4 regions of the Pseudomonas sp. RA_105y_Pfl2_P56 genome follow, and region 1 is predicted to be linked to each of the others. Evidence: predicted binding sites of a transcription regulator. Region 1 holds the regulator's gene; each other region holds the start of a gene.

Evidence for each region. Region 1 encodes FliA, which starts transcription of late flagellar genes. Its sites were predicted from a motif close to CTAAAGTTTNNNNNNNNNNNGCCGNTAA; they were not measured.
Region 2: a site for FliA is predicted at 3,764-3,791, ahead of AACY11_RS24380 (methyl-accepting chemotaxis protein). Genes of this name have one in related genera too.
Region 3: a site for FliA is predicted at 5,648-5,675, ahead of AACY11_RS22280 (methyl-accepting chemotaxis protein). Genes of this name have one in related genera too.
Region 4: a site for FliA is predicted at 4,078-4,105, ahead of AACY11_RS17450 (methyl-accepting chemotaxis protein). Genes of this name have one in related genera too.

What each region holds. Positions count from the first base shown of each region.
Region 1 is NZ_CAXAPL010000016.1:912-8,437, forward strand. Features, by position in the region: gene flhA (flagellar biosynthesis protein FlhA) at 1-1,550, shown strand, start outside; gene flhF (flagellar biosynthesis protein FlhF) at 1,562-2,884, shown strand; gene fleN (flagellar synthesis regulator FleN) at 3,001-3,831, shown strand; gene fliA (RNA polymerase sigma factor FliA) at 3,828-4,568, shown strand; gene AACY11_RS12975 (chemotaxis response regulator CheY) at 4,736-5,107, shown strand; gene AACY11_RS12980 (protein phosphatase CheZ) at 5,126-5,914, shown strand; gene AACY11_RS12985 (chemotaxis protein CheA) at 5,969-7,526, shown strand, end outside.
Region 2 is NZ_CAXAPL010000047.1:22,040-29,565, reverse strand. Features, by position in the region: gene AACY11_RS24390 (ATP-binding protein) at 1-256, shown strand, start outside; gene AACY11_RS24385 (aldose 1-epimerase family protein) at 253-1,467, opposite strand; gene AACY11_RS24380 (methyl-accepting chemotaxis protein) at 1,678-3,654, opposite strand; gene AACY11_RS24375 (LysR substrate-binding domain-containing protein) at 3,842-4,762, opposite strand; gene AACY11_RS24370 (NorM family multidrug efflux MATE transporter) at 4,922-6,316, shown strand; gene AACY11_RS24365 (putative bifunctional diguanylate cyclase/phosphodiesterase) at 6,366-7,526, opposite strand, start outside.
Region 3 is NZ_CAXAPL010000038.1:40,101-47,626, forward strand. Features, by position in the region: gene AACY11_RS22245 (YajG family lipoprotein) at 1-107, shown strand, start outside; gene AACY11_RS22250 (hypothetical protein) at 213-419, opposite strand; gene AACY11_RS22255 (hypothetical protein) at 614-892, shown strand; gene AACY11_RS22260 (1-acyl-sn-glycerol-3-phosphate acyltransferase) at 954-2,117, opposite strand; gene AACY11_RS22265 (CPXCG motif-containing cysteine-rich protein) at 2,260-2,442, shown strand; gene AACY11_RS22270 (putative signal transducing protein) at 2,452-2,712, shown strand; gene AACY11_RS22275 (SOS response-associated peptidase) at 2,749-3,372, shown strand; gene AACY11_RS22280 (methyl-accepting chemotaxis protein) at 3,471-5,612, opposite strand; gene AACY11_RS22285 (M48 family metallopeptidase) at 5,874-6,692, shown strand; gene AACY11_RS22290 (TMEM165/GDT1 family protein) at 6,815-7,399, opposite strand; yybP-ykoY riboswitch at 7,487-7,526, opposite strand, start outside.
Region 4 is NZ_CAXAPL010000024.1:73,080-80,605, reverse strand. Features, by position in the region: gene AACY11_RS17465 (DUF2025 family protein) at 1-234, opposite strand, end outside; gene AACY11_RS17460 (glycerophosphodiester phosphodiesterase) at 455-1,582, shown strand; gene AACY11_RS17455 (PepSY domain-containing protein) at 1,722-2,027, shown strand; gene AACY11_RS17450 (methyl-accepting chemotaxis protein) at 2,342-3,964, opposite strand; gene AACY11_RS17445 (transporter) at 4,240-5,262, shown strand; gene AACY11_RS17440 (LysR family transcriptional regulator) at 5,302-6,198, opposite strand; gene AACY11_RS17435 (SDR family NAD(P)-dependent oxidoreductase) at 6,318-7,073, shown strand; gene AACY11_RS17430 (multidrug/biocide efflux PACE transporter) at 7,108-7,526, opposite strand, start outside.

The DNA of each region.
Region 1 (7,526 bases):
TCTACGGTTCGATGGACGGTGCGAGCAAGTTCGTGCGCGGTGACGCCATCGCCGGTCTGCTGATTCTGTTCATCAACCTCATTGGCGGCGTGGCCGTCGGTATCTTCCAGCACCACATGAGTTTCGCCGAAGCGGGCAAGGTTTACGCCTTGCTGACCATCGGTGACGGTTTGGTGGCGCAATTGCCATCACTGTTGTTATCGACAGCGGCAGCGATCATGGTGACGCGTGCTTCCGGTTCGGAAGACATGGGCAAACAGATCAGCCGTCAGATGTTCGCCTCGCCCAAAGCGCTGGCGGTTGCAGCGGGGCTGATGGCGGTCATGGGCCTGGTGCCGGGCATGCCGCACTTCTCGTTCCTGAGCATGGCCGCGCTGGCCGCCGGTGGCGCCTATCTGTTCTGGAAAAAACAAAGTGTCGCCAAGGTTCAAGCGCTGCAAGAGGTCAAGCGTCAGCAAGAGTTGCTGCCATCGCCGGCCCGCGCCATGGAAACCAAAGAGCTGGGTTGGGACGACGTGACCCCGATCGACATGATCGGCCTGGAAGTGGGCTATCGCCTGATCCCGCTGGTGGATCGCAATCAGGGTGGACAATTGCTGGCGCGAATCAAGGGCGTGCGCAAAAAGCTCTCGCAGGATCTGGGCTTCCTGATGCCGACCGTGCATATCCGCGACAACCTCGATCTGGCGCCGAGCGCCTATCGCCTGACCCTGATGGGTGTGATCCTCGCCGAGGCGGAGATCTACCCGGATCGCGAGTTGGCGATCAATCCGGGGCAGGTCTACGGCGCGCTCAACGGTATCAACGCCAAAGATCCGGCTTTCGGACTGGAAGCGGTGTGGATCGAAATCAGCCAGCGGGCGCAGGCGCAATCGCTGGGTTACACGGTGGTCGATGCGAGCACCGTGGTCGCCACTCACCTGAACCAGATTCTGTACAAGCATTCCAGCGAGTTGATCGGCCACGAAGAAGTGCAGCAACTCATGCAGTTGCTGGCCAAAAGTTCGCCGAAACTGGCTGAAGAGCTGGTGCCGGGTGTGCTTTCGCTGTCGCAACTGCTCAAAGTATTGCAGGCGCTGTTGGCCGAACACGTGCCGGTGCGCGACATCCGCAGCATTGCCGAAGCTATCGCCAACAACGCCGCGAAGAGTCAAGATACCGCCGCGTTGGTGGCTGCTGTGCGGGTCGGCGTATCGCGCGCCATCGTCCAAAGCATTGTAGGCACTGAGTCCGAGCTGCCTGTGATCACCTTGGAACCAAGGTTGGAACAAATATTGCTCAATAGTCTGCAGAAGGCAGGACAAGGCTCGGAAGAGGGCGTTCTGCTGGAACCAAGCATGGCCGAGAAGCTGCAGCGTTCGCTCATCGAAGCGGCGCAGCGTCAGGAAATGCAAGGTCAACCGGTGATTCTGTTGGTAGCAGGTCCGATCCGCGCGATGCTCTCGCGTTTTGGTCGCCTCGCCGTCCCAGGGCTGCATGTGCTGGCCTACCAGGAAATTCCGGACAACAAGCAAGTGACGATCGTTGCGACAGTAGGGCCCAACGGCTGAGGTAGTGGTTTATGCAAGTTAAGCGTTTTTTCGCCGCCGATATGCGTCAGGCCATGAAGCTGGTTCGTGATGAGCTGGGCGCTGATGCCGCCATCATTGGCAACCGCCGCATTGCCGGCGGCGTCGAGCTGACGGCGGCGCTGGATTACAAATTGTCGGCGCTGGCGCCGCGGGTTCCGAACATTGAACTCGAAGATGAGCTGCGCAAGACCCAGTCGCGCATCGTCACCGCTCAGGCCGAGTTGAGCCTGCGTGGCGAAGCCGATGGCAATAGCAATCGCCAGATCTTCGCCGGCCTGCCGTTGACCGCTGCTGAACCGCTGAGCGAGCCGACTTACGCCGCACCAGCGCGTCCGGCCCCGGCGCCTGCGCAGTCTTCCGGTGGTGTTGATCCGCGTGCACTGGATTCGATGCGTTTTGAATTGAACAGCCTGCGCGAACTGATGGAAGTGCAGCTTGGCACGCTGGCCTGGAATCAGTTGCAAGGCAAGCGTCCGGCGCAAGCCAACCTGTATCGTCGTCTGCAACGTATCGGTCTCTCCGGTCCGTTGTCGCGCGATCTGCTGGCGATGATCACCGATATCGAAGAACCTCGTCAGGCCTGGCGCATGCTGCTGGCGCACCTGGCGCGGATGATCGCCGTACCGGAAGTCGAGCCGCTGGAAGAAGGCGGGGTGATCGCCATGGTCGGTCCGGCAGGTATGGGCAAGACCACCACGCTGGCTAAACTCGCTGCCCGTTATGTGCTTAAGTACGGCGCGCAGAACGTTGCGCTGGTGAGCATGGACAGTTTCCGTATCGGCGCTCAGGAACAATTGAAGACCCTGGGTCGTATCCTCAATGTGCCGGTGACGCACGTCGACCCGGGCCAATCGCTGGTGCAGGCGCTGGATCCATTGCTGCGCAAGCGCGTGGTGCTGATCGATACCGCGGGCCTGCAAGCCAGCGATCCGGCACTGCGCATGCAGCTCGAAAGTCTGGCCGGGCGAGGCATCCGTTCAAAAAATTATCTGGTCTTGGCAACCACCAGCCAGAAACAGGTTCTAACCGCCGCTTATCATAGTTACAAGCGTTGCGGGCTTGCCGGGTGCATCCTGACTAAACTGGATGAAACGGCCAGCCTTGGCGAAGTGTTGAGCCTGGCGATCAGTCATGAATTGCCGGTCGCGTACCTGACCGATGGCCCACGGATTCCGGATGATCTGCATCTGCCGCGCCGTCATCAACTGGTCAGCCGCGCCGTCAGCGTGCAAATGCAGGAAGAACCCAGCGAAGAAGCCATGGCTGACATGTTCGCTGATATCTATCACAGCCCGACCAAGCAGGTAGGCTGAGGTATTCATGAACAGTTTTTGTACCTACATCGATGGTCTGCCATGCATTGTTCAGGTTGTGAACGCGCAGCCAGTAATGTGGCCTCCGTCTATGCAAGACAAGGTAAAGAAATAACATGGGCAGCATGCATCCCGTACAGGTGATCGCGGTGACCGGCGGCAAAGGTGGCGTCGGGAAAACTAACGTGTCAGTGAACTTGTCGCTGGCGCTGGCAGAGCTTGGCCGTCGGGTCATGCTGCTGGACGCCGATCTGGGACTGGCAAACGTCGACGTTCTGCTGGGGCTGACCCCCAAACGCACGCTGGCCGATGTGATCGAAGGCCGCTGCGAACTGCGCGACGTGCTGTTGCAAGGCCCGGGCGGAATTCGCATCGTGCCGGCGGCGTCCGGCACCCAGAGCATGGTTCACCTGAGCCCGGCGCAACATGCCGGCCTGATTCAGGCCTTCAGCGACATCGGCGACAATCTCGACGTGCTGGTGATCGACACCGCTGCGGGCATTGGTGACTCGGTAGTCAGTTTCGTGCGCGCGGCGCAGGAAGTGTTGCTGGTGGTTTGCGACGAGCCGACTTCGATCACCGACGCCTACGCATTGATCAAACTGTTGAACCGTGATTACGGCATGAACCGCTTCCGCGTCCTGGCCAACATGGCCCAGAGCCCGCAGGAGGGCCGTAACCTGTTCGCCAAGTTGACCAAGGTCACGGATCGCTTCCTTGATGTGGCCCTACAATACGTCGGCGCCGTGCCCTACGACGAAAGCGTGCGCAAGGCCGTGCAGAAGCAGCGTGCAGTCTATGAAGCCTTTCCGCGTTCCAAGTGCGCACTGGCGTTCAAGGCCATCGCGCAGAAGGTCGACACCTGGCCACTGCCGGCCAACCCGCGTGGCCACCTTGAGTTTTTCGTCGAGCGCCTCGTGCAGCAAACGGCAGGGCCCGTGCTATGACAGCCAGCGGTATGAATTACTACAAGAAGTCGGCGCGTGACGCGCAGTACGAACTGATCGAGCGTTACGCGCCACTGGTCAAGCGCATTGCCTACCACTTGCTGGCACGCCTGCCGGCCAGCGTGCAGGTCGAGGATCTGATCCAGGCCGGCATGATCGGTCTGCTTGAAGTCTCGACCAAATACGACGCCAGCAAAGGTGCCAGTTTCGAAACGTACGCGGGCATTCGAATCCGCGGCGCGATGCTCGACGAAGTGCGCAAAGGGGACTGGGCGCCACGCTCGGTTCACCGCAACACCCGTATGGTCAGCGACGCAATTCGCGCAATTGAAGCTAAAACCGGCCGTGATGCTAAAGATCACGAGGTTGCGGCCGAACTCCAATTGAGTCTCGACGATTACTACGGGATTTTGAATGACACCCTGGGCAGTCGCTTGTTCAGTTTCGACGACCTGTTGCAGGACGGCGAACACGAAGGGCTGCACGAGGATGGCGCCAGTGCTCATCTTGAGCCGTCACGCGATCTGGAAGATGAACGCTTCCAGGCAGCGCTGGCGGACGCGATTGCCAATTTGCCGGAGCGTGAGCGACTGGTGTTGGCGCTGTACTACGACGAAGAGCTGAACCTCAAGGAGATCGGTGAAGTCCTTGGCGTCAGTGAATCGCGGGTCAGCCAGTTACACAGCCAGTGCGCGGCCCGTTTGCGGGGGCGTTTGGGGGAGTGGCGAGCGCGCTGAAGGCAGTGTGGGGACACTGCGAACGAGGCCGGTGCGGTGATGAGCGGCACCGGTCTTGCTCCGTTGTGTTCCAGACAGTCTTCGAGTGCTACGCCGGAATGATTGAAATGGCGCGTCCAGGTGCTGGGCGCGTTTAAGACTGCTTGGAGGTCGAATTGGACAAAAACATGAAAATCCTCATCGTTGATGACTTCTCAACGATGCGGCGGATCATCAAGAACCTGCTGCGTGATCTGGGGTTCACCAACACCGTCGAGGCCGACGATGGCATTACCGCCATTCCGGTACTCAACAGCGGAAACATCGACTTTCTGGTAACGGACTGGAACATGCCGGGCATGACCGGTATCGACCTGCTGCGCCACGTGCGTGCCGATGAAAAACTCAAGCACCTGCCCGTGCTGATGGTGACCGCTGAAGCCAAGCGCGAACAGATCATCGAAGCGGCCCAGGCCGGTGTTAACGGCTACGTGGTCAAACCTTTCACGGCCCAGGCGTTGAAAGAAAAAATCGAGAAGATTTTCGAACGCATCGGCTGATGAACGCGCGGGGGAGCTATGGAGCATAACGAATCTTCACAGGGCGATTTCGAGTCGACCCTGAAAAAACACGCGGTCGAACTGGTCGAAAGCCTTGAAAAAGGCAGGTTCGGCGACGCTGTGCAACTGATCCATGAGCTCAATCAGACCCGTGACCGCGGCCTGTATCAGGAAGTGGGCAAGCTCACGCGCGAACTGCACAGTGCGATTGTCAACTTTCAGATCGATCCGCACATGCCGCAGGCTGAGGAAGTGTCGCAAATCACCGACGCCACCGAGCGTCTGGGCTATGTGGTCAAGCTGACAGAAGCCGCGGCCAACCGCACCATGGATCTGGTGGAAAGCGCCACGCCGCTGGTCAATGGTCTGGCTGACGAAGCCCAGGCCTTGAGTGCCGATTGGGGGCGCTTCATGCGTCGCGAGGTCGGGGCTGAAGAGTTCCGTGAACTGGCGCGCCGGGTCGACGGTTTTCTGTCGCGCAGCAGCACGGACAACCGTGCGGTGTCGGGCAATCTGAACGACATCCTCCTCGCCCAGGATTACCAGGACCTCACCGGTCAGGTGATCAAGCGTGTGACGCAACTGGTCACCGAAGTCGAAAGCAATTTGCTCAAACTCGTGCTCATGGCCAGTCAGGTGGACCGCTTTGCGGGCATCGAACATGACCGTGAGGCGATGCTTGCAGAAAAAGATCCACAAAAACATCTCTCGCAGGGTGAAGGTCCGCAGATTCATGCCGATAAACGAGAAGACGTTGTGTCCGGTCAGGACGATGTGGACGATTTGTTATCCAGCCTTGGGTTCTAGAGTTTTGGAATTTTAGGTTTTTTGGGTTTTTAGACCTGTAGGAGCACCCCATTAATGAGCTTCGGCGCCGATGAAGAGATCCTTCAGGATTTCCTGGTTGAGGCCGGCGAGATTCTTGAGCAACTGTCCGAACAACTGGTCGAGCTGGAAAGCCGTCCGGATGATGCAGATCTGCTCAATGCAATTTTTCGCGGTTTCCACACTGTAAAAGGGGGCGCCGGCTTCCTTCAGCTCAACGAGCTGGTGGAGTGCTGTCACATCGCCGAAAACGTGTTCGACATCCTGCGTAAGGGTGAGCGGCGCGTTGATGCAGAACTGATGGACGTTGTCCTCGAAGCACTGGACGCGGTGAACAGCATGTTCAGCGAAGTCCGCGAACGTGCACCGATCACGGCGGCCACCCCGCAGCTGCTGGCCGCCCTGGCGCGTCTGGCCGAGCCGCAAACGGCGGACGAAGCCCCGGCATCTCCCGTGGCCGAGATGATCGAAGACCTGGTCGTCGAAGGCGATTCGGGCGACGTCACCGATAACGAATTTGAACAACTGCTGGACTCGCTGAACGCCGTCAAGGCTGAAGCCCAAGCCCCGGCGGCTGCTGCGCCTGCGCCAGCTGCCGATGCGGCCGCCAGCGATGAAATTACCGATGCCGAGTTCGAGTCATTGCTCGATCAGTTGCACGGTAAAGGCCAGTTCGCGGCTGACGCTGTAGCACCGGCGGCTCCGGCGGCTCCGGCAGCACCGGCGGCGGGCGACAGCTCGGACATCACCGATGACGAATTCGAAGCGTTGCTCGATCAGTTGCACGGCAAAGGCAATTTCGCCGTTGATGCGCTGGAGTCGGCGATTGCCTCGGCACCTGCTGCGCCAGCCGCACCGGCGGCCGCCGCTGCCGGCAGCGATCTGATCAGCGATCACGAGTTCGAATCGCTGCTCGACGAATTGCATGGCAAAGGCAAGTTCTCTGAAGTTGGCACCGCTGCTACGGGTTCCGCTTCGACTGTTGCCACGCCAGCCGCCAAGGCCCCGGCCGCTGCTGCGCCCAAACCTGCGGCCAAGCCTGAACCAAAAGCCGAAACGCCAAAACCGGCTGCCGCTGCCGCACCGGCGCCTGCCCGCGCTCCAGCAGCACCGCCACCGGAAAAACCGGCGAGCGAAGCCGAGACGACTGTGCGGGTCGACACCGCGCGTCTCGACGAAATCATGAACATGGTCGGCGAACTGGTGCTGGTGCGTAACCGTCTGGTGCGCCTGGGTCTGAACAGTGGTGACGAAGCCATGTCCAAAGCCGTGTCGAACCTGGACGTGGTGACGGCTGACTTGCAGACCGCGGTAATGAAAACCCGGATGCAGCCGATCAAGAAGGTCTTCGGGCGCTTCCCACGCCTGGTTCGAGACCTGGCGCGTCAGCTCAAGAAAGAGATCAACCTGGAACTGGTCGGCGAAGAAACCGACCTGGACAAAAACCTTGTCGAGGCTCTGGCCGACCCGCTGGTCCACTTGGTGCGCAACGCGGTCGACCACGGTATCGAATCGCCGGAAGAACGTGAAGATTCAGGCAAGGCGCGGGGCGGCAAAGTCGTTCTGGCGGCCGAGCAGGAAGGCGATCACATTC
Region 2 (7,526 bases), on a different contig from region 1:
GGCGCGTGAACGACAGCAAAAGCGTCAAGGCTGCGCCAATGCATTTCTTGATCTTCCGGGCCTGAAGAGGCACTGCACGTTATCCACAGCCGACGAATCCTGGCTGGAATCAGCTTGTGAACGGCTGACGCTATCGCTGCGCTCGGCCCATCGGTTACTCAAGGTCGCCAGAACCCTGGCTGACCTTGAGCAAGTCGATGCAATCAGGCGTGAACACCTCGCCGAAGCGCTGCAATACCGGCCGGCGACGCCTTAATGCTCGGTCAGATCAACCAGCGGTGTCTGCCGTACTTCGGTTGCACGCCCGGCCTGAATCTCGGTCACGCGTTTCAAGGCGTTATCCACAGCCCCTTTGTCCGCCAGCAGGCTGTAGCTGATCTGGAACTGTTTGTGTTCCTTCGGCGCAATGGTCGGCACCAGACTCAGCGGGCGCTGATAGCGGCGGTTGTAGGAGAAACTGGTGCCTGGCTCCAGCCCCGTGACATAGCCCTGCCCTTGGGTGTCAGTGTTTTTCCACAGGGAAAACACCGGCAATTGCTGGGTATTGAAGCCGACGGAGACACCAAGGCTGCCGGCCTTGTTGTGCAAAACGGCCAGGGTCTCGCCTTTGGCGTCGGCATAGGGCACGACATTGTAGACGGTTTCGTCGTAGTCCTTGGTTGGTGCGCGATACGTCTGCCAACTCGCCAATTCATCCTTGGCCTTGTCGTTGAACGGCGACACCTGTTTTACCGGCGCAGCAAAACGTGCGCCCTGTTCGAGGAACGGCGTGCTGAAGTTGCTGTGATACAGCGCCTGGTATTCCTTCGGATAATCGCCGTTGTTGGTCAGCGTATCGTTGAGTGCGAAACGCACGCTGCCGGGCTCGGTGACCAGTTCGGTGGCTACAGAGAAATCGACTTTCTTGAACGCCTGCTCTTTCAACTCGCCACGCAGGCTGATGGCGTAAGGCGGTTTTTCGTCGATGTGCAGCGTAACGGTACTGGCCGGAATGTTGGCAGCGCGTCCGTGCAGGGTCAGCAACTCACCCTTGTCCATGCCGGGATGGCCGACCCATTCGTAGCCGCAGCGGGTCACCAGTTCATTGAAACCTTCCAGCCAGCCCAATCCGCCGCGGCCATTGAGTTCGATGAATGCCGGGTTGACCACCTCCTTGACCGGCGAGTCCCACCCCATGCGCACGTTGCCAACGGAGGCGTGCAGGACATTCATGCCACGGGTCGGCACCACCGAGAGTTTCATCGTGCCATTGTCGATATCAACGATGCTGACACCTTCCTGCCGCCCGCCATGGAGGGTACGCAAGCTGACGGAGAAGGGTTTGTCGGTTTTCACACCGAGCTGTTCACTGGTGATGCTCCAGTTTTGCGCGGGCTTATTGGTATCGAGGAGCACGTAATCCCAAGCCATGGCGTGGGAAGCAGCGGACAGCGCGCCGAGTGCGGCAACGAGTTTGAGCAGGGTCATGGCAGCAGCCTTTATTGGAGTTGTGCCATTTTTATAGCGCTGCGGAAACGATTCAGCAAGTGTAATGACGGAAGTAGAGCTGCGATTGATCCGCGCAAGCAATTGCGGGCAAGTCCGCTCCCGCACGGTTCAACGGCGAGCACAATTTTTGCGCACAACCGATATACCTGTGGGAGCGGGCTTGCCCGCGATGGCTGTTTCAGAGGCGCATCAACGAAAACGATCAACCTCGGAACGCAAGTCCGCCGCCAATTTCTCAAGCTCTTTAGCCGTCACCGCAAGGTTGGAAACAACCTCACGCTGTTCACTGTTGGCCAACGCGATGCTCTGCAAGTTGCTGCTCAGCAAGGTCGCCGTGCTGCTCTGCTCCTGGGTTGCGGTGGTAATCGCGGCAAACTGTTGCCCGGCCGAGCGACTCTGCTCATCGATCCGCGCCAGTGCCGAAGCGACATTGGCGTTGCGCGACAAACCTTCCTGCATCAGCACATTGCCTTGTTCCATCGTGCTGATCGCATTACCGGTTTCCTGCTGAATGCTGTGGATCATGCTGGAAATTTCATCGGTGGCCTGACGCGTGCGCGAGGCCAGGCTACGCACTTCATCAGCCACCACGGCAAAGCCGCGACCTTGTTCACCGGCGCGGGCAGCTTCAATCGCCGCGTTGAGCGCCAGCAGGTTGGTCTGTTCGGCAATCGAGGTAATCACGCCGACAATGCCACCGATTTCCTGGGAGCGCTGGCCGAGGGTGTTGATCACCGTGGCGGTGCTGTTCAGGGCGCCCGCGATTTGCTCAAGCGACGACGAAGCCTCTTCCATCGAGCTGCGACCAATCTGCGTTTGCTGGGCATTTTCCTGAGCCAGACGCTGAGTGGCACCCATGTTGTCGGCGATGTCCAGCGAGGTTGCGCTGAACTCTTCAACCGCGCCGGCCATGCTGGTGATTTCGCCGGACTGCTGTTCCATGCCGTCGTATGCGCCACCGGACAGGCCGGAAAGTGCCTGCGCACGGCTGTTGACCTCTTCCGAGGCACGGCGGATGTGCTCGACCATGGTCGACAGCGCCTGGCTCATCTGGTTGAACGCGCGAGACAGCTGACCGATTTCATCATTGCTGGACACATTCAAACGCACGCTCAGATCACCGGCGCCCAGGGCTTCAGCCTGACGTACCAGGTCGCTCAATGGCGCGAGTTTGCTGCGCAGCAACCAGACCACGGAACCGACCGCCAACAACATCGCCAGCAGGCTGCCGATTGCCAGTTGGGTGCCGACGCTCCAGGACACCGCGCGAATCTCGGCTTTCGGCATGCTTGCCACCACCGACCACGGCCCGCCGTCGAACGGCACCGATACGCTGTAGAAGTCTTCAGCCTTGTCGCTCCAGAACTGGCCCTTGCCCGGCGTCTTGGCCAAACCGCTGATCACTGCAATCGCTTGATCCTGCGCCTGCACGCCGGCTGGCGGAACCAGCCATTTGTTATGCTCATCCAGCAATGCCAGCGAGCCCGTCTGGCCGATGCGGAAGCGCTTGAGGTTTTCAAATTGGGCGTTTTGCGCGTCGGTGTAGTCGAAACCGACGAACAGCACCGCAATCACCTTGCCGCTGCCGTCGCGCACCGGGGTGTATTGGGTCATATAGGAGCGATCGAACAGCACGGCACGACCCACGTAGCCCTGCCCTGCCATCAACTTCGCATAGGCCGGGTGAGTGTGATCAAGCAAAGTACCGATGGCGCGCGTGCCGTCCTGTTTGGTCAACGAGGTGCTGACCCGCACGAAATCTTCGCCGCTGCGCACAAACAGCGTGGCGACGCCGGCGGTCATCTGCTGGAACTCGTCAACTTCCTTGAAGTTGTTGTTCATCACTTCGCCGCCCAGGTGCAGGCCCGGCGTCTGGGTGCCGGCAACGGTCACCGGCTCACTCGGGTGAATGCTCAAACCTGTGCTGAATCGCTTTTCGAACAACCCGCTCAGGCGCTGCGTGCTTTCACGCAAGGTGCCGTGGAAAGTGCTCAGTTGGTCAGCCAGCAGGCGGGCCTCACTGGCCAGATGCTCTTCACGAGTGGCGAGGTTGGCGGTATCCAGCGAACGCAGGGCGAAAACCGTACTGCCGCTGATGACAATCGCCAATATCACAGCGAGCGCGAGGCCCAGTTGTGAGGCGATCCGGGCGCGAGGTTGAGACATGGATAGCTCCTGGCCGAGCCACCGGATCCTCCTTGATCGCAGCACTTGCTCGGAAAATTCTAAGAATGGGGTGAATCGCGGACACCGGCACGACGGTTCCACAAGCACGTATTCGGCGGAAAAACCCAATACTTGAGCAATTAGCAAGGTTATGGCACAAGGCCGGCATTGTGAGGGCTCGAACGTTTCAGCTCAAGCGAACGACGGTCGGCAATTCCATGGCGCGGACTTCACCTTGCAGAAAATCACTCAGACGGCGCAAACGTTCACCTCCCGGACGGGTTTTGGGCCAGACCAGGTAATAGTTGAGTCCACTGGCAACCGCGGTCGGCCACGGCAAACTCAAGCGACCTTGCGCGACATCTTCGGCGACCATCAGCAGATCCCCCATCGACACGCCATAACCCCGAGCCGCCGCGATCATGCCAAGCTCCAGCGTATCGAACACCTGCCCGCCCTTGAGCGACACCTGATCGGACAGCCCCATGCACTCCAGCCAACTGCGCCAATCGCGTCGATCCGGGGTCGGGTGCAATAACTCGGTGGACGCCAGTCGCGCGACGTCCCACGGCTGGTCGTTGAGAAGATTGGGGGCGCCCACCGGGATCAGCTCTTCGGGAAACAGCAGACTGGCTTCCCAGTCCGGCGGGAAATGGCCGTCGCTCAGCAGCACGGCACAGTCAAAGGGCTCATCGTTGAAATCCACCGAATCCACATCCATCCAGGCACTGGTCAGTTGCACCTCGTTGCCCGGTTGCAAATGGCGGAAGCGACTGAGCCGTGCCAGCAGCCAGCGCATGGTCAGTGTTGACGGGGCTTTCATGCGCAGGATGTCGTCCTCGGCGCGCAAGGTGTTGCAGGCCCGCTCAAGGGCGGTAAAACCTTCACGGATGCCCGGCAACAACATGCGCGCCGACTCGGTGAGTTGCAGGTGGCGCCCGCTGCGGTGAAACAAGCGGCAGGCAAAATGATCCTCAAGCGTGCGAATGTGCCGACTCACTGCACTTTGGGTGATCGACAGCTCTTCAGCGGCGCGCGTAAACGAGCTATGCCGCGCCGCCGCTTCAAATGCGCGCAGGGCATACAAAGGAGGAAGACGACGAGACATTCATAAAGCTCCTATAGCGGGACGAGAGCAACTTAGCAGAATCCGCTCAGGATGAGTTTTAATCATGCCACCCATCCTTTTTATCCCTTTGTGCAATCGCGTGCATGCGCCGAGAATCGACGGTCTCCAGTTCCCTCTGTCAATCGAGTGGTGATGACCATGCAGCATCCTGTGCGTACCGAACTCTGGGCCATCCTGCGGCTGGCAGGGCCGCTGATTGCTTCACAGTTGGCACACATGCTGATGGTGCTGACCGACACCTTGATGATGGCGCGCTTGAGTCCCGAGGCTCTGGCTGGCGGCGGTCTCGGCGCGGCGACTTACTCGTTCGTGTCGATTTTCTGCATCGGCGTTATCGCTGCGGTCGGTACGCTGGTGGCGATCCGCAAGGGCGCGGGCGACATCATCGGTGCCGCACGCCTGACCCAGGCCGGGTTATGGCTGGCGTGGCTGATGGCACTGGGCGCCGGGCTGCTGCTCTGGAACCTCAAACCGGTGCTGCTGCTGTTCGGCCAGACCGAAACCAACGTCAACGCTGCGGGCCAGTTCCTGATTGCGCTGCCATTCGCCCTGCCCGGCTATTTGAGTTTCATGGCCCTGCGCGGCTTCACCAGCGCGATTGGCCGGGCGACCCCGGTCATGGTCATCAGTCTGGCCGGCACTGTGGCCAACTTCCTGCTCAATTACGCACTGATCACTGGCATGTTCGGCCTGCCGAAACTCGGGCTGATGGGCATCGGTCTGGTCACGGCGATTGTTGCCAACTGCATGGCGCTGGCACTGGCCTGGCACATTCGTCGGCACCCGGCCTATGACGCTTATCCGTTGCGCGCCGGCCTGTCGCGGCCTAACCGCCAATACCTCAAAGAGCTGTGGCGCCTCGGCCTGCCGATTGGCGGCACCTATGCGGTGGAAGTCGGGTTGTTCGCCTTCGCAGCGCTGTGCATGGGCACCATGGGCAGTACGCAATTGGGCGCGCATCAGATCGCTCTGCAGATCGTTTCGGTGGCGTTCATGGTGCCGGCGGGATTGTCATACGCGATCACCATGCGCATCGGCCAGCATTACGGCGCCGGGCAACTGAACGATGCGCGGATGTCCGGGCGGGTCGGGATCGTGTTCGGCGCGGTGGCCATGCTCGGGTTTGCGATGGTCTTCTGGCTGCTGCCAAATCAGTTGGTGGGCCTGTTCCTGGATCACAATGATCCGGCGTTCGCCGAGGTGATCAGGCTGGCGGTGAGCCTGCTGGCAGTGGCGGCGTGGTTCGAGCTGTTCGACGGCACCCAGACGATTGCCATGGGCTGCATTCGCGGCTTGAAGGACGCGAAGACTACATTTCTGGTCGGGCTCGGTTGCTATTGGTTGATCGGTGCGCCGGCTGCGTGGTGGATGGCGTTTCACCTGAACTGGGGACCGACGGGCGTCTGGTGGGGCCTGGCGCTGGGCTTGGCGTGTGCGGCAGTGAGCCTGACACTGGCGTTTGAGTGGAAGATGAAGCGGATGATTCGGCGCGAGCCTCAATCGCAAGGCTTCAATATCGCTCAGGCTGAATAAAATTCCCCTGTGGGAGCGGGCTTGCTCGCTCCCACATTGGGTTTTGTGTTCAGCTCACGATTTCCATTACTGGCTGTTGGCTGGAACCGAACGTCAGGTACTCAACCAACTCCGCCAACGGCAGCGGCCGGCTGATCAGATAACCCTGCACCTGATCGCAAGCAAAGCCGCGCAGCAACTCCAGCTGTTCCGGGGTTTCCACCCCTTCGGCCACCACTTCCAGATGCAGGTTGTGCGCGAGGTTGATCATTGCGTGCACCAGTTTGCGGTTCTCTTCGCGCTGCTCCATGCCGCCGACAAAACTCTTGTCAATCTTCAGCAAGGTGATCGGCAGGCTGTTGAGGTGCACAAACGACGAAAAACCGGTGCCGAAATCATCCAGCGAGAAGCGCACGCCGAGGCGACCGAGGGCGTCCATGGTCTGTTTGACCAGATCGCTGCGGCGCATGACGGCCGTTTCGGTGAGTTCGAATTCCAGCCACTGCGCCTCGACACCACGTTCGGCGATCAAACGGCTGAGGGTCGGCAGCAACTGACTGTCCTGAAACTGCCGGAACGACAGATTGATCGCCATGTGCAGCGCTGGCAGTCCGCGCTCGCGCAGCGCCTGCATGTCCCGCAGCGCCCGGGAAATCACCCAGTAACCGAGCGGCACGATCAGACCGCTCTGCTCAGCCAGCGGCACGAATTCGCTGGGCGGCAACAGACCACGCTCGCCATGACGCCAGCGCACCAGAGCTTCGAGGCCGACGATCTGCCCGTCTGCAAGATTCAAACGTGGCTGGTAATGCAGCTCCAGTTCATCGCGGCGCAAAGCCCGGCGCAACTCGCTTTCCAGGTCAGCCATGCTTCGCGCGTTGCGGTTGATGCGCTCGTTGAAGATATGAAAGGTGCAGCCCTGGGTACTCTTGGCTTGCTGCATGGCGATGTGCGCGTGCCACATCAGCGGATCGGCGCCGCCCTGGGCGCGGGCATGTGCAATACCAAGGCTGGAGCCGATCAGCAGGCTTTCGCCATCGACCCAATACGGTTCGGCCAAGGCTTCGGTGATCCGTTCGGCCATCCACTCGGCGCGTTGCGGGGCCCGGCGGGTGTCGATCAATAAGGCAAATTCGTCGCTGCCCAACCGCGCCAACTGATCGCCGGCCTCCAGCTGATTCTTCAGCCGCGACACCACTTGCAGGATCAAGCGGTCGCCGGCCTGATGGCC
Region 3 (7,526 bases), on a different contig from region 1:
TGGCGCCCAACCAGGAAACCAACACCAAACTGGTCAGCGACGTGTTGAGCGATGCGTTGACGCGTCTGTTCAAGGACCCGACCGTGGGTCAGGTCCTCGCCGAGTAAGCTTTCGGCGCAGATAAAAAAGCCCGGTGCCAGTGATGGCTCCGGGCTTTTTTGTGGGCGCTGTCTTTGAACCTTGCACAAATCCCCTGTGGGAGCGGCGGCGGGTCAGGCGGCTTGAGAATAGAAATCGAGAACGCTCACGCCTGTCAGCAGATCCGTCTCCGGCAAATCCGCATGCTGATGCCCGCCGAGGGCGCAATACACCAGCCAGTGGCGATCCTGAACATTGAAGGCAAGGCTGCCGACGAGACTTTGCTGATCGTCGTAGGGGGTGATGAGGTACAGGCGATCCTGGTTTTCAGCGTGAAGCATGACGTGTTCCGTGTCGGTTTCGAGGCGCGCATGGTGGTGCATCCACATGACGAAGCCGTGACACAGGACAGCCATCGGTCGATTGATGCGTTATTTGTCGTAAAGGGGAGGCGTCGAAGGTATGTTTCGGTAAAATCCGCGCCGCGGTCGTCGCGCCTGGCGCCTGCCACACCGATTAAGTTTGAGGGTCTGTGATGTCGCTGCACTTGATGACGCTGTTTACCGCCCATCCCGCCAAATTGATCAATCTGCTGGCACTGTTGCTCGCGTTTCCGGGCAGTTGGTTGCTGCACGCGACCCGCCGCCGTGAACAGCGCGCCATGGCCAGTATCGCGGCCCAGCGTCAGGCTCAGCCCAATGCCGAACCGATTCTGGATTGGGCAACGCTGCGCATGAATCGGTTTTTCTATCGCTTTGGCTTTGCCTGCCTGGGCCTGGCACTGCTCATTTCGTGGATCAGCACGCGCTACTGATGATTTTCAGGCATGAAAAACGGCGCTCGAGGGCGCCGTTTCTGTATCTGGCCGACGCCGCTTACAGCGCTAACCCAGCCTTGACCCGGTACTGATTGCGCACCGGCGTTGCATATTGCAGCACCAGATACGGGCGATGCTCTTCAGGGCAAGCATCCAGTCGGCTCTGCCACTCTTCTTGCGCCTTGGCCAATTCATCGGCCGGGAATACCTCCGCAGCCTTCGGCACGTTCAATTGTGGATCAGCGTCCGCCCACTGCGCATAGGCCAGGTAATGCACCGGGAACAGGCGGTAGCCGCCCAGAATCTGCTTGTCCATCTCGATCGCCAATTGCTTGGTGTCTTCGAAGCACTCGGTGATCGGCGCGGCAAAGTTCACATGCACCCGGCCCTTGTAGCCGGTGATGCCCTTGGCGATGCTCACGTCATCTTCGCCCGGCACTTTGGCGTAGGTGCCGGTGGTGGCGCGGATGTACAGCTCGCGGGCCTTGGCCTGGTCGCAGGGGTCGTATTCGTAGCTGATCGACACCGGGGTGACGTTCAGTGACTGAATCACTTCGCCGAACGGTTCGTCCTTGCGGCTCATGTGGAACATTTTGAGGATCGCCGACTCGGTGCGGTCGTCGCCATCCTTCGCCCGGCCTTCGGCCTGCGCGATCCAGATCGAGGCGCAGTCGTTGCGGATCGAGTGGTTGATGTAGGCCGACAGCAACTGGTACGCGGCCATTTTCTCGCGGCGCCCGGTGATCGAACGGTGAACGATAAAACTCTTGTTCAGGCGCATCAGATCGCTGACGAACGGCTTTTGCAAAAGGTTGTCGCCGATGGCGATACGCGGGGTCGGCAGGCCGGCGTGGTACACGGCATAGTTGACGAAGGCCGGGTCCATCACGATGTCGCGGTGGTTGGCGATGAACAGATAGGCACTGCCTGACTTGAATTGCTCGACACCGGTGTAGGTCACGCCATCGGTGGCGCGCTCGATGGTGTGGTCGACGTAGAACTCGACTTTATCTTGTAAGGTAGCTACCGAGTTGACGCCGGCGAACTCACGACGCAGCCGATGGGCTATAAGGGGTTTGAGCATCCAGCCGAAAGGACCGGCAAAACGCGGGAAGCGGAAGTGGGTGAGGATATCTAGAAACGCCTTGTCGCCGAGCAGTCTTGCCAGTACCGCAGGTACTTCGCTGTCGTCGTAAGGTCGGATGGCATCGAATTCGCCCATCATGCTCTCTTGTTGGAAACGGCTAGGGTAAGTAAAGGTTTTGATCGAAAACCCGCGGGGCACGGTCTGAAAAGGTAGCCAGACAAAAATAGCCCTGCAAATAGACCGGCGATTATACGCACAAGTCACTTGGGAGACCGCGATGCTGGAAACCGCTGAGTATGAATGTCCGTATTGTGGTGAAGATGTCGAGACGACGCTGGATCTGTCTGGCGGCGACCAGACCTACATCGAGGACTGTCAGGTGTGTTGTCGGCCGATCACATTCGTATTGCAGGTTCACGAAGAAGAATGGCACCTGGAAGTCTTCAGCGAAAACGAGTGAGGGGCGCCCATGCAGCGAATCTACGAACCGGAGAGCCTGATGGAAGGCGAAATGCTCAAAGGCATGCTCGCCAGCGAAGGTATTGAAGCGCACCTGGTGGGCCGGGATCTGCTCGGCGGCACGGGTGAATTGCCGATTTTTGGACTGCTGGGGCTTTCGGTGGATAACGATCAGGCCGAGTACGCCCGCGAACTGATCACCGCGTACAATGCCGCGCTGCCGCTGCCCGGCGATGAACCGGAGAGCTTCCCCGGGACGCTGGTCTGTTAGGCTGACGTTCGTTTTACTTCTGAGTCGTGTTGCCCCATGTGTGGACGTTATGCCCTGTTTCGCTGGAACCGCGACTTCGCGGCGCTGCCTGGTTTTCCCGCCGATCAACAGGCGCAGTGGAACATTTCCCCCAATGATTCGGTGTTGATGCTGCGCGCCGAGGCCGACGGCCAGCGCACGCTGGCCCGGGCCCGATGGGGGCTGACGCCGCCGTGGTTGACCGATTTGTCGAAAACACCGGCGCATGCCCGGGCAGAAACAGTGGCCGAACAGCCGATGTTTCGCGAGGCACTGCGCCTGCGTCGCTGCCTGCTGCCGGCCAACGGCTTTTACGAGTGGCGGGGTACCCAACGCAAACGCCCGTACTGGCTGACGCCGGGGGAGGGTTCTTCGCTGTTTTTTGCGGCGATCTGGGAGGCATATCCGGTGCAGGAACAGGTGTGGCTGAGTACCGCCGTCATCACTCAGCCGGCGGCCAGTCAGCGCCGGCCGTTGATTCTCGATGAGGCGGGGCAGGCCGCTTGGCTCAATCCCGAAACACCGTTGCATGTGTTGCAGGGTTTGCTGGCCAGTGAGCCTGCCGCGCTGCGCGAGCGGGTGCTGGCGAATCTGATCAATGATCCGAAGCTCAATGGGCCGGAGTGTCTGACCCCGGGGTAGTGCGTTGACTGCATTGACGCCTTGGCGCGCAAGCCCGCGCCCACCATTGGAATTCACTCCAGGGTGGTAGCGGGCTTGCTCGACAAGGCGCCTTTGGATCAGACCTTGAACTGATTGATCAACCGCCGCTGCTGCTCCGCCAGTTTGGTCAGGTCGGCACTGGCCGAACTCGACTCATCCGCGCCGCCCGCCACCTCATTGGCCACCTGGCCAATATTGATCACGTTGCGGTTGATGTCATCGGCCACCGCGCTCTGCTCCTCGGCCGCACTGGCAATCTGCGTATTCATGTCGTTGATCACCGACACCGCCTGGGTAATCGTCTCCAGCGCCTCGGCCGCTTTCGAGGCGTGCTGCACGCTTTCGTCGGTGCGGTTCTGGCTGTCTTCCATGACCCGCACCACATCGCGGGTGCCCTGTTGCAGTTGCTGGATCATGGTCTGGATTTCTTCGGTGGCTTTCTGGGTTTTCTGCGCCAGATTGCGCACCTCGTCCGCCACCACCGCAAAGCCGCGACCTTGTTCGCCGGCACGCGCCGCTTCGATCGCCGCGTTCAGCGCCAACAGGTTGGTCTGTTCGGCGATCCCGCGAATCGCGGTGAGGATCGCGTTGATGTTCTCGCTGTCCTTGGCCAGGGTTTGCACCACACCCACAGCCTTGCCGATTTCCACCGCCAGCACGCCAATCGAATGGGAGGTATCGCGGACAATCTGCATGCCCTGGCTGGCGGCTTGATCGGCATGGCTCGCTGCTTGCGCCGCTTGGGTCGCGTTGCGCGCCACATCTTGCGCGGTGGCGGTCATTTCCTGCACGGCGGTGGCGACCTGATCGATCTCGGCCATTTGTTTCTGGATGCCGATGTTGGTGCGAATCGCGATGTCGGCGGTGTGTTCCGACGAGTCGCTGACGCTCTGCACCGACGTCACCACTTGGGTAATCATCGCCTGCAACTTGCTCAGGAAGGTGTTGAAACCCTTGGCAATCGAACCCAATTCGTCGCTGCGATCACTGCTCAAGCGACGGGTCAGATCACCTTCACCCTGGGCAATGTCATCCAGCATCGCGACCATCTGCTTGAGTGGCCGGGCAATGCCGTGGCCCACCAGCCAGATCACCAGCAGGCCGACGCCAGCGATGATCAGACCGACCATGGCCATGCCGAAGGTGTCGGACTTGCGCTGGGCATCGAGGTCGCCCTGCAGTTTTTGCAGATCAGCCATCACCGCGTTGAGCGGTAATTGCAGCATCAACGTCCAGCGCGCGTCAGTCTGGCCAATGCCGAACGGCAAGTACAATTCGATGCGCCCCTTGTCCTTATTGACGGAGTAGGTGACTTCGCCGCGCTTGAGGTTGGCCATGCTGGCAATCTGTTCGGCGTCGAGAATGTCGCTGACCTTTTCGCCGAATTTGCTCGGATCCTTGGTGTAGGCGACGATCCGGCCATTGCTGCCGATCAGGGCCATTTCTCCGGCGCCGCTGTAGAGTTTCTGATTGGCGCCCAGGAGCATTTCCTGGATGAAGTTCACCGACAGGTCGGCGCCGACGATGCCCTGGAATGCGCCGTTGAGCATGATCGGTTCGATAAAGGAGGCGAGCATGACGATCTTGTCGCCGACCTTGTAGGGCGCAGGATCGATCACGCAGGATTTTTTGCGCTCTTTCGAACACAGGTAGTACTCGCTGGCGCGCACGCCGGTGGAGAGGACTTTCTGGTCGTCGACGTCCACCAGTTTGTCCAGGCCCAGGGTGCCGTCGTCGTTGCGGAACCACCATGGCAGGAAGCGCCCGTTGGCCGCGTCGATACCGACGACGCGGGTACCGACGTAGGCTGCGTCATTGTGGTCCAGTGCGTTTTTTTCCCACGCGATGTAGGTGCCGAGAATCTTCGGGTTCTTTTCGACGTTCTCTTTGATCAGGCTGATCAACTGTTCACGGCTGACGCTCAGGCGTGGCTGGCCATCGGCGCCGGGCGTGCCGAGCAAGGCGTTGACCCGCACCAGCCCGCCGGCAATCAGCAACGGCGCTTCGAGTTCGCGCTGAATCTGGCTGACCTGGGTTTGTGCCAGTGAGGTCAGTCGCTGTTCGATGACTTGTTCAAACTGGGCCTGGGTGCGTTGCTGCACCATTTCCTGAGTGCGGGCGCCAGAGAACAGCGCGTACAGCACCAGCGCGGCAACCACGCTGAGTACGATAGCGCCGGCCAGGGCGGCGACGGAAAACTGGATCGACTTGAACTTCATGGGAGCTCCGCACGCAAGAGGATGTCTGCGGTGATGTATCGGCAGCGGGCAATGAGCCATGAATGGTGCAAGGCGCAATTGGGTGGGGATGTCGCAAATGGATGCGTGCGCGACGCAGTTGTCGGGGGCTTGCGGTCGCTGTGAATTTTTTACGACAGTGCGGGCGGGAAATATCTGAAAGCCGCTGCAATACGTCTGTTGACTCTGGCGCCGATACCATTACCCGCCTACGATACGCGCACGTTTTCAGGGAGCTTTTGAATGAACAAGACATTGGTTGTAAGTGCACTGAGCGCAGCGCTGTTGCTGGCCGGTTGTCAGTCGGTCAACACCACCAGCGGCGGAGCCGTAGGGGTGGAGCGCAAGCAGTACATGTTCAGCATGCTGTCCTCGCAAGAGGTCGACCAGATGTATGCCCAGTCGTATCAGAAAACCGTCGGCGAGGCGTCGAGCAAAGGCGTGCTGGACAAAACCAGTCCTGAGGCCAAGCGCGTTCAGGCGATTGCCAACCGCTTGATCGCTCAGGCGCCGAACTTCCGCCCGGATGCCGCGCAGTGGCAATGGGAAGTCAATCTGATCAAGAGCGATGAGCTCAACGCCAACTGCGGCCCCGGCGGCAAGATCATCTTCTACACCGGGCTGATCGACAGCCTGAAACTCACCGACGATGAAATCGCGGCGGTCATGGGCCATGAAATTGCCCACGCCCTGCGCGAGCACGGTCGTGAAGCGATGTCCAAGGCCTATGGCGTTGAAATGGCCAAACAGGGCGCGGGCGCACTGTTTGGTCTGGGGCAGGACAGCCTGGCGCTGGCCGACACCGTGGCCAACTACGGCATGACCTTGCCCAACAGCCGAGCCAACGAAAACGAAGCCGACCTGATTGGTCTGGAACTGGCCGCTCGCGCCGGTTACAACCCGAACGCGGCGATCACCTTGTGGAACAAGATGAGCAAGGCTTCGGAAGGTTCTCCACCGGAGTTCATGAGCACTCACCCGGCGTCGAGCAGCCGTATTGCCTCGTTGCAGGCGGCGATTCCGAAGGTCATGCCGCTGTACGAGAAAGCGCCGAAGTCCTGATGGTTTTGCAGCGAGGCTGATTGCCCCTTCGCGAGCAAGCCCGCTCTCACTTTGGAATGCACTCCATAGTGGGGGCTGGTTTGCTCGCGAAGAACGCTGACAGGGTCTATCGACTTACGCCGTCAAACCCAGCCACTGCTTTGCATCGCCTTGTACACCGCAACGACTGCCAAAATCAGGAATGCCGAAGCCGCCAATCGACGGATCAATGTCAGTGGCAGTTTTTCCGCCGCAAAATTACCGGCCAATACCACCGGCACGTTGGCAATCAACATGCCCAGGGTGGTGCCGATAATCACCAGCCACAATTCCGGATATTGCGCAGCCAGCATGACGGTGGCGATCTGGGTCTTGTCTCCGATTTCCGCGAGGAAGAACGCAATCAGCGTCGTGAGGAACGGCCCGAATTTGCGTGCCGTGCTCGCTTCATCGTCGTCCATTTTGTCCGGGACCAGCGTCCACAACGCCGTGGCCGTAAAGCTGGCGGCGAGAATCCAGTGCAGTACCGAATCGGAGAAGAAGCTGCCGAACCAGGCACCGACCGCACCGGCTGCTGCGTGGTTGGCCAGCGTTGCGGCGACGATACCGGCAATGATCGGCCAGGGTTTGCGGAAGCGAGCGGCGAGAATCAGCGCGAGCAGTTGCGTCTTGTCGCCGATTTCGGCCAAGGCAACGATTGCGGTGGGAACGAGTAACGAGTCCAGCATCAGGATTTCCTAAGGGGCGGGTCGACACGGCTATGACACGTACAGCCTTCCCGCCCCGGGTAAGGTGTTCGTGTCATAGGTCTTGTCAAACCCTGCTATCCGTCTGGTGCGGACGCTTGGGTCGCAT
Region 4 (7,526 bases), on a different contig from region 1:
ATCGACATTCTGATCCAGCAACAACTGAATCAACTCGCGTTTAAGCGTCATGGTCTGCGGCGACGCGGGTGCCCAGACGAATTCACTGGCGGGAATAATGCCGTCGTCGGCCACGTCCATGCCGAACGAATCTTCGCTGAAACGCACGATGTACTGACCGGTTTTGCGGTTCAGGCCAACAAAGCCTTTGAGGTCGTCGGCGGCCTGGCAGATGAGTTGGGAGGTGATGTGCATGATAAACCTCACGAAAAATGATCGATGGTTTACACGCAGGGCATTGGACGGCGCGCTCTCTGCCGGAGCGTCTGCCGAGGGCAAGCGTACTGCAAACGGCGCCACAAAAGTGCAGGAAAAATCGCTTTTAATACGTTTATGTCGGTCTGGCGATGGCGGGCAATCGATTCAGTTGTTAAAAGGTACGTCTTTGAAACTGCCCTGCGAAAGGAACTCGAACATGCCCGCCACGTTCACCAAAAGCGCCCTCATGCTGAGCCTGCTGCTCGGCCTTGGTCAGGCGCATGCCGCCAGCCAGACTGATCCTGCTGCAGTCGCCGCCGCTCATGGCATTCCACATCCGGCGGTGATTGCCCACCGTGGCGCGTCCTTCGACGCCCCGGAATCCACCGCCGCTTCCTACAAACTGGCCCGTGATCTGGGTGCCGACTACCTGGAAATGGATTTGCAGCGCAGCAAGGACGGCGTGCTGTTCGCCCTGCACGACAACAACCTGCAACGCACCACCGACGTCGCGACCAAATTCCCGGATCGTAAAGACAGTCCGGCCAATGCCTTCACCATGGCCGAGCTGAAAACCCTCGACGCCGGTAGCTGGTACAACAAGGCGTACCCGGATCGCGCACGCCCGTCTTACGCGGGGCTGAAAATTCTGACCCTCGATGAAATCATCAATATTGCCCAGGCCAACCCAGCGCACAAACCTGGTCTGTATATCGAGACCAAAGAGCCGCAACTGTTCCCCGGGATCGAACACGATCTGAAAGAGAAACTGCAGGATCGCGGCTGGTTGAGCCGGGCAGGTTCGAAACTGGCGAAGAGCGAAACGAGCGTCGGTCAGGGTAAAGGCCGGGTGATCTTGCAAACGTTCGAGAAGAACAGCCTCGAACTGCTGCAAAAGGAAATGCCGCAAGTGCCGAAAATCCTGCTGCTGTGGGTGGGCGAAGGCGGCATGGAGCCGAAATCCAAGGTGACTTTTGCCGAGTCTGGCGAGAAGGACAAAAACGCGTTTTACGGTAAACAGGAACCGAAGTCCGATGCCGAGTTCAAGCAGTGGGTCGACTTCGCCAAGGCGCATGGTGCCATCGGTACCGGCCCTTCGGCGAAGCTGACCCATGGCGGCGACCAGAGCTACTCGGATCTGGTGCAGCCTTGGATGAACCAATACACCCACGATCAAGGCTTGCTGGTGCACGTCTACACCGCCGATGAGCCGGTGGACTTCGAGAAGGTCATGGCCGCAGGCGTCGATGGCATCTTCACCAACCGCGCCAGCGAACTGTTGAAGTTCTACAAACGCCCGGCAGCGGCCAGTGTTGATCAGGTGTTGAAGAACAACGGCTTCTGATCGGCCACCGGGGTGTCCGCATCGCGAGCCGGTTCGCTCCCACAAGAGCATTCTGCGGACGATGCGGTGTTTTAAGGGTGAATTAAGTTGCGGTGGTTAACCTGAGGCCACTTCAACAAACAACCCAAGGAATGACCCGATGAAAACGTTGACTGCCCTGTTTGCCGCCGCCGCTCTGACCCTCAGCGCAGGCCTGGCCCAGGCTGATGTGCGTGTCGATCAGATCCCCGAACTGGTCAAATCCGGCAAGATCAAATCGCTGGAAAGCATGAACCAGGAAGCGCTGAAACTGCACCCGGGGGCGACCATCACCGACACCGATCTGGATAACCACTTCAACGGTTATGAGTACGAAGTCGAACTCAAAACTGCCGACGGCAAAGAGTACGACGTGGACTTTGATGCCACCACCGGCAAGGTGCTGAGCAACAAACTGGATAGCTGATACACCTTGCACACCAAGCCGCTCGATCACTGGATCGCGCGGCTTTTTTGTGCCTGACAGCAAACCCTTTGGGAGTGGGCTTGCTCACGAAGGCGGTGCTGGCCGACGCCGTGGTGGAGGTGTCTTCACTGACTTCGCTGATCGACGTTTTGCGGGTCGCCGTGGCGAGGGTTTGATTGATCGATACAGAACTGAGGCCGACCATGGGAATGCTCCAATGCCGGTTATAGATAACCGGCCATCGATCATGCTCGCCGCCAATTGAGATTGACTGTGTACCGTCTCGGTATCCGATCCGGTACACAGCCAACGAGTCAGGCACTCAGGCGTGCGGTGACTTCGTTCAGTTGCCCGGACAGGCCGTGCAGGTTCTGGCTGGCGCTTTCGGTGCGCTGCACGTTGTCGAGGTTGGTGCTGGCAATCGAAGTGATCTCGGTCAGGTTGCGCGAGATGTCTTCGGCCACCGACGTCTGCTCTTCGGCCGCCGTGGCGATCTGACGGTTCATGTCGCGGATCGCTTCGACGGCGTGGGTGATGCGCTCCAGCATCGCGCCGGCCTGAGTGACTTGCTCAACGCTTTCGTCGCTGCGCGCCTGGCCGCTGTCAATGGCTTGCGCGGCGTCCACAGCACCGGTCTGCACGTTCTGGATGATCTGGTTGATCTCGATGATCGACTCCGCCGTGCGCTGTGCAAGGTTGCGCACTTCGTCAGCCACTACGGCAAAACCGCGCCCTGCCTCACCGGCCCGCGCCGCTTCGATTGCCGCGTTCAGCGCCAGCAGGTTGGTTTGCTCGGCGATGCCGCGAATCACTTCCAGCACTTTGCCGATACGGCCGCTGTCGGCTTCGAGACGACGGATCACCGTGGCGGTGTTGGTGATTTCGCTGCGCATCTGGGTGATGGAGTGGATGGTGCTCTGCATGACCTTTTCACCCTGTTGGGCAGACTGGTCGGCATCGTCGGCAGCACGCGCAGCGTCAGCCGCGTGACGCGCGACTTCCTGGGCGGTGGCGGACATTTCGTTCATTGCCGTGGCCACTTGATCGGTGCGGTTGAACTGCTCGTTGGTGCCGCCGGCCATGGTGGTGGCGATGGCGTTCAATTCGCCGCTGGCGCTGTCCAGATCGCTGGCGCTGCGTTGCAGGCGAGTGAAGGTTTCAGCAAGGAAATCACGCAGGGTGTTGGCGGCGGCCGCGAGGTTGCCCAACTCGTCCTGACGGTCGCTGACCACACGCTCGGCCAGTTTGCCGCGACTCAACTGGGTCACGTAATCAATCAGCTTGCGGATCGGCTCAACCAGGTTGCGGTTGACCAGCCACAGGCTCAACACACCGATCAACAGGCCCGACGCGAGCATCACCAACAGCCCAAGCCAGACGGTGCGATCGGCTTCGGCGCTGATCGATACCGATTGCTCGGTGCCCTGTTTGCGCAACTCGGCCACCAGTTCGCTCATTTGCTCGCTGGCGGCGCGGTCGACACCTTTGACGGCGTTGTCGCCGGCAACCGGATCGCCACCGGCGGCCACATAGGCATCGCGGCCCTTCTGATAAGCGGCACCGAGTTGGCGATGCTCGTCACGCAGACGTTCGATACGGGTTTTCAAACCGGGATCGATACTCTTCTGGCTGGCCAGTTCGCCGAGGATGTTCTGTACATCGCGCTGACGATCTTCGAACTGCCCCCAGTACTTGCTCAGATCCGCCGGTTGCTTGCCGCGCAGCAGGACGTTTTTCCATTCCTGCACCTGCACTTTGAATTGCAGGTTGGCTTCGTCGATCAGTTGCGAGGTGTGCAACGGACCGGCGATCAATCGGCTGTAGCTCTGCACGCCGTTGGACAGGAAATGAAAGCAGGCCAGTGCGATCAACAGCATCGCTAGCAGGCTGCCGCTCAGCAGGGCGAGAATTTGCGCTCTCAGGGATTTTTGCAGCATTGCAGGTACTCATGGCAGGGATGAGGCACGCCTGTTTCAGGCGTGAAAAAGTGGCCGGACTTCCCTGTCGGCGAACCGTGGCGTGGCCAACGGTGCGCAACCTAACGTACCCGTGATCGGCGCGCCAAAGCCGTTCTTGAGAGGTTCCCGACCGCCGGTAGCGCTTTGATTTGACGTCACTTTTTTGTCACGCAAACGTCATGTGACATTGCGATGATGCCCCCCAGGTGAACCTGTAACCCCTGCGCCAACCGCCCTCCTCGCAGCGAGCCTCCATGAACCACAGCCTCGATATCAGTCATCGCGACCCGGACTTGTTTGGCTTGCTCTACGGCTTCCGTTTTCTGCCGGGTGAGCGTGGTCGCGAAATCGATTCGGCCACCGCATTGCGCTGCCTGCAAGGTGACAGCGACAGCAATGAATTCCTCTGGCTGCACCTCAATCTGGCTCACGCCGCGTGCGAGCGCTGGATGAAAAGCCATCTGCAATTGCCTGAAGAATTTTTCGAAGCGTTGCATGAGGGCTCGCGTTCGACGCGCATCGAGCATGTCGACTCGGCGCTGTTGGCGGTGGTCAACGACGTGGTGTTCAACCTCAGCAGCATGGTGTCGTCGGATGTGTCGACGCTGTGGGTCTGCGTGCGCAGCAAACTGATTGTCAGCGCGCGCCTGCAACCGTTGCACTCGGTGGACAAACTGCGCTCGTCGGTGAAGGCCGGCGAACGCTTTCGCTCGCCCTCGGAATTGCTTGTACACCTGCTGCGCGATCAGGGCGAAGTGCTGACCCAGATCGTGCGCAAGACCAGCATGAGCGTCGATCAGGTCGAGGATCAATTGCTCTCCTCGCGGCTGTCGACCAACCGCGCCGAACTCGGCGCCAATCGCCGGGTGCTGGTGCGCTTGCAACGATTACTGGCGCTCGAACCCGGCTCTTTACTGCGCCTGCTCAACCGTCCGCCGCCGTGGTTGCAGAAGGAGGACGTGAAGGAGTTGCGCAAGTCCACCGAGGAGTTTGCGCTGATCATCAACGACCTCACCGCCCTTGGTGAGCGGATCAAGTTGCTGCAGGAAGAGATCGCCGCCAACCTCAACGAACAGAGCAACCGCACGCTGTTCACCTTGACCGTGGTGACGGTACTGGCGTTGCCGATCAACATCATTGCCGGTTTCTTCGGCATGAACGTGGGGGGTGTGCCGCTGGCGACAGATCCTGAGGGGTTCTGGATTCTGGTGGCGCTGGTGGCGACGTTTACCGTGATCGCCGGGCGCTGGGCGTTTCGTAAACGTGGCGATTACTGATCCACTCTTTTTTGTGCCCATCACAGACAACGATGTGGGTCAGAGGGTTGAACGGATCACCTCACCGAGCCAATCCATGAACACCCGCACGCGTAGCGGTAAATGCCGCTGCCGCGCATACAGCAACGAAATCGCCATGGCTGGCGCGGTGTACTGCGCCAGCACCGTCACCAGTTCGCCGTTATCCAGATGCGGCTGCATGCCGGTGCGCGGCACCTGCACCAGACCAAAACCGCCCAGGCAGGCCGACTCGTAAGCATCGGTGCTGTTGACCGTCACGCTGCCAGCCATCGGCAAACGCCGGACCTGGCCGCCCTCCTCGTAGACAAAGCCTTCCGAACGCGCCCCCAAAACACCGACGTAATGCACCAGCCGATGCTGCGCCAGATCCTCCAGCGTTTGCGGCACGCCGTAGCGCGCCAGATAAGCGGGGCTGGCGCAGTTGATCATGGGAAAGTCGCCCAGATGCCGGGCTACCACCGATTGATCGGGCTGCGCGCCGATCCGCACCACACAGTCGAAACCCTCGCTGAGCAGATCGACCCGGCGGTCGGTGCTGCTGATTTCCAGTTCCAGATTGGGGTGGCGCGCCATGAACGACGGCAGGCGCGGCATGACCAGTCGCCGCGACAGGATGTTCGGCATGTCGACGCGAATCCGCCCCGTCAGCGAGGCCTCGTCCTGACGAAACAGGCCTTCGATCTCGTCCATGTGCGAAAGCAGATCCTTGCTCCGCTCGTACAACACCAAACCGTCCTGTGTTGCCTGCACTTTGCGCGTGGTGCGCTGCAGCAGCCGCGTGCCAAGCAACGTTTCCAGCGCCTGCACATGCTCGGACACGGTAGAACGCGGCAAGCCGAGGCTCTCCCCGGCGAGGGTGAAACTCGACAGTTCGCTGACCCGGACGAAGGTGCGCAGCAGTTCCAGTTTGTTCATCGGGGCACTCGCTGATTGTTCGGTTTATTCGACCAGTGATTCCGGTTTAGCTCTGTTTATCACCTAAGGGCGGATAAATAAACTTTGCTCCATCCACTCACCGCCATTGAGGAAGTCCCATGAATCGCAAAATCGCATTGATCACCGGCGCCAGCCGTGGCCTGGGCAAAAACGCCGCCCTGCACCTCGCCGCGCAGGGCATCGACATCATCGGCACTTACAACAGCCGCGCCGATGAAGCCCAAGCGCTGGTGACTGAACTGGAACAACTCGGCGCCAACGCCGTGATGCTGCAACTGGACGTGGGTCGCAGCGAAGGCTTTGCCGATTTCGCCGCGCAGGTCGAGCACGCGCTCAAACATTTTGAACGTCAGCGCTTTGATTTCCTGATCAACAATGCCGGCATCGGCGTGCACGCCCTGTTCACCGAAACCACACCGGAGCAGTTCGACCTGTTGATGAACATCCAGTTGAAAGGGCCGTTCTTCCTGACCCAGCAATTGCTGCCGCTGATCAACGATGGCGGGCGCATCATCAACATCTCCAGCGGCCTGACCCGCTTCAGCCTGCCGGGTTACGGCGCCTACGCCGCGATGAAAGGTGCGATGGAAGTGTTGACCCGCTATCAGGCCAAGGAGTTGAGTGCACGACAGATCGGCGTGAACATCCTCGCGCCGGGCGCCATCGAAACCGATTTTGGCGGCGGCGCAGTGCGCGACAACTCAGCAGTGAACGCCATGGTCGCCAGCAACACCGCGCTGGGCCGTGCCGGGCAGCCGGATGACATTGGTGGCGCGCTGGCGTTGCTGTTGTCACCGGGTGGGCAGTGGATCAATGGTCAACGGGTTGAGGCTTCGGGCGGCATGTTTCTCTGAGCCTCAAGACTGAGGCACAGATGACGCTTGCTGCTCAGACCGGGCGGGTCTTCAAGACCCGCTCGCGCACCACGTCATAACCCCAGTGATACACATAGGTGTACGGCAGAAAGAACAGCAACACGCCGATGTCGAGCAAAAACGCCTGCCACAAACTGACCGACAGCCACCCGGCAATCAGCGGCACACCCATCACGATCAAGCCTCCCTCGAACAACAAGGCGTGCACCATTCGCACCCAAGCGTTGCGCGCAATGTGCAGGCGCTCCAGCAGGCGGTCGAAGAAGCGGTTGAACACCACGTTCCAACCCAGCGCCAGCAACGCGATCAACACCGTCACCGCGCCCATGTCGAGCAATGGTTTTTGCATGATCCACGCCAGCAACGGTGTGCAGATCACAATGGCCAACAGTTCGAAACCGACAGCCTGCAAGATACGTTCAGTGATGGATT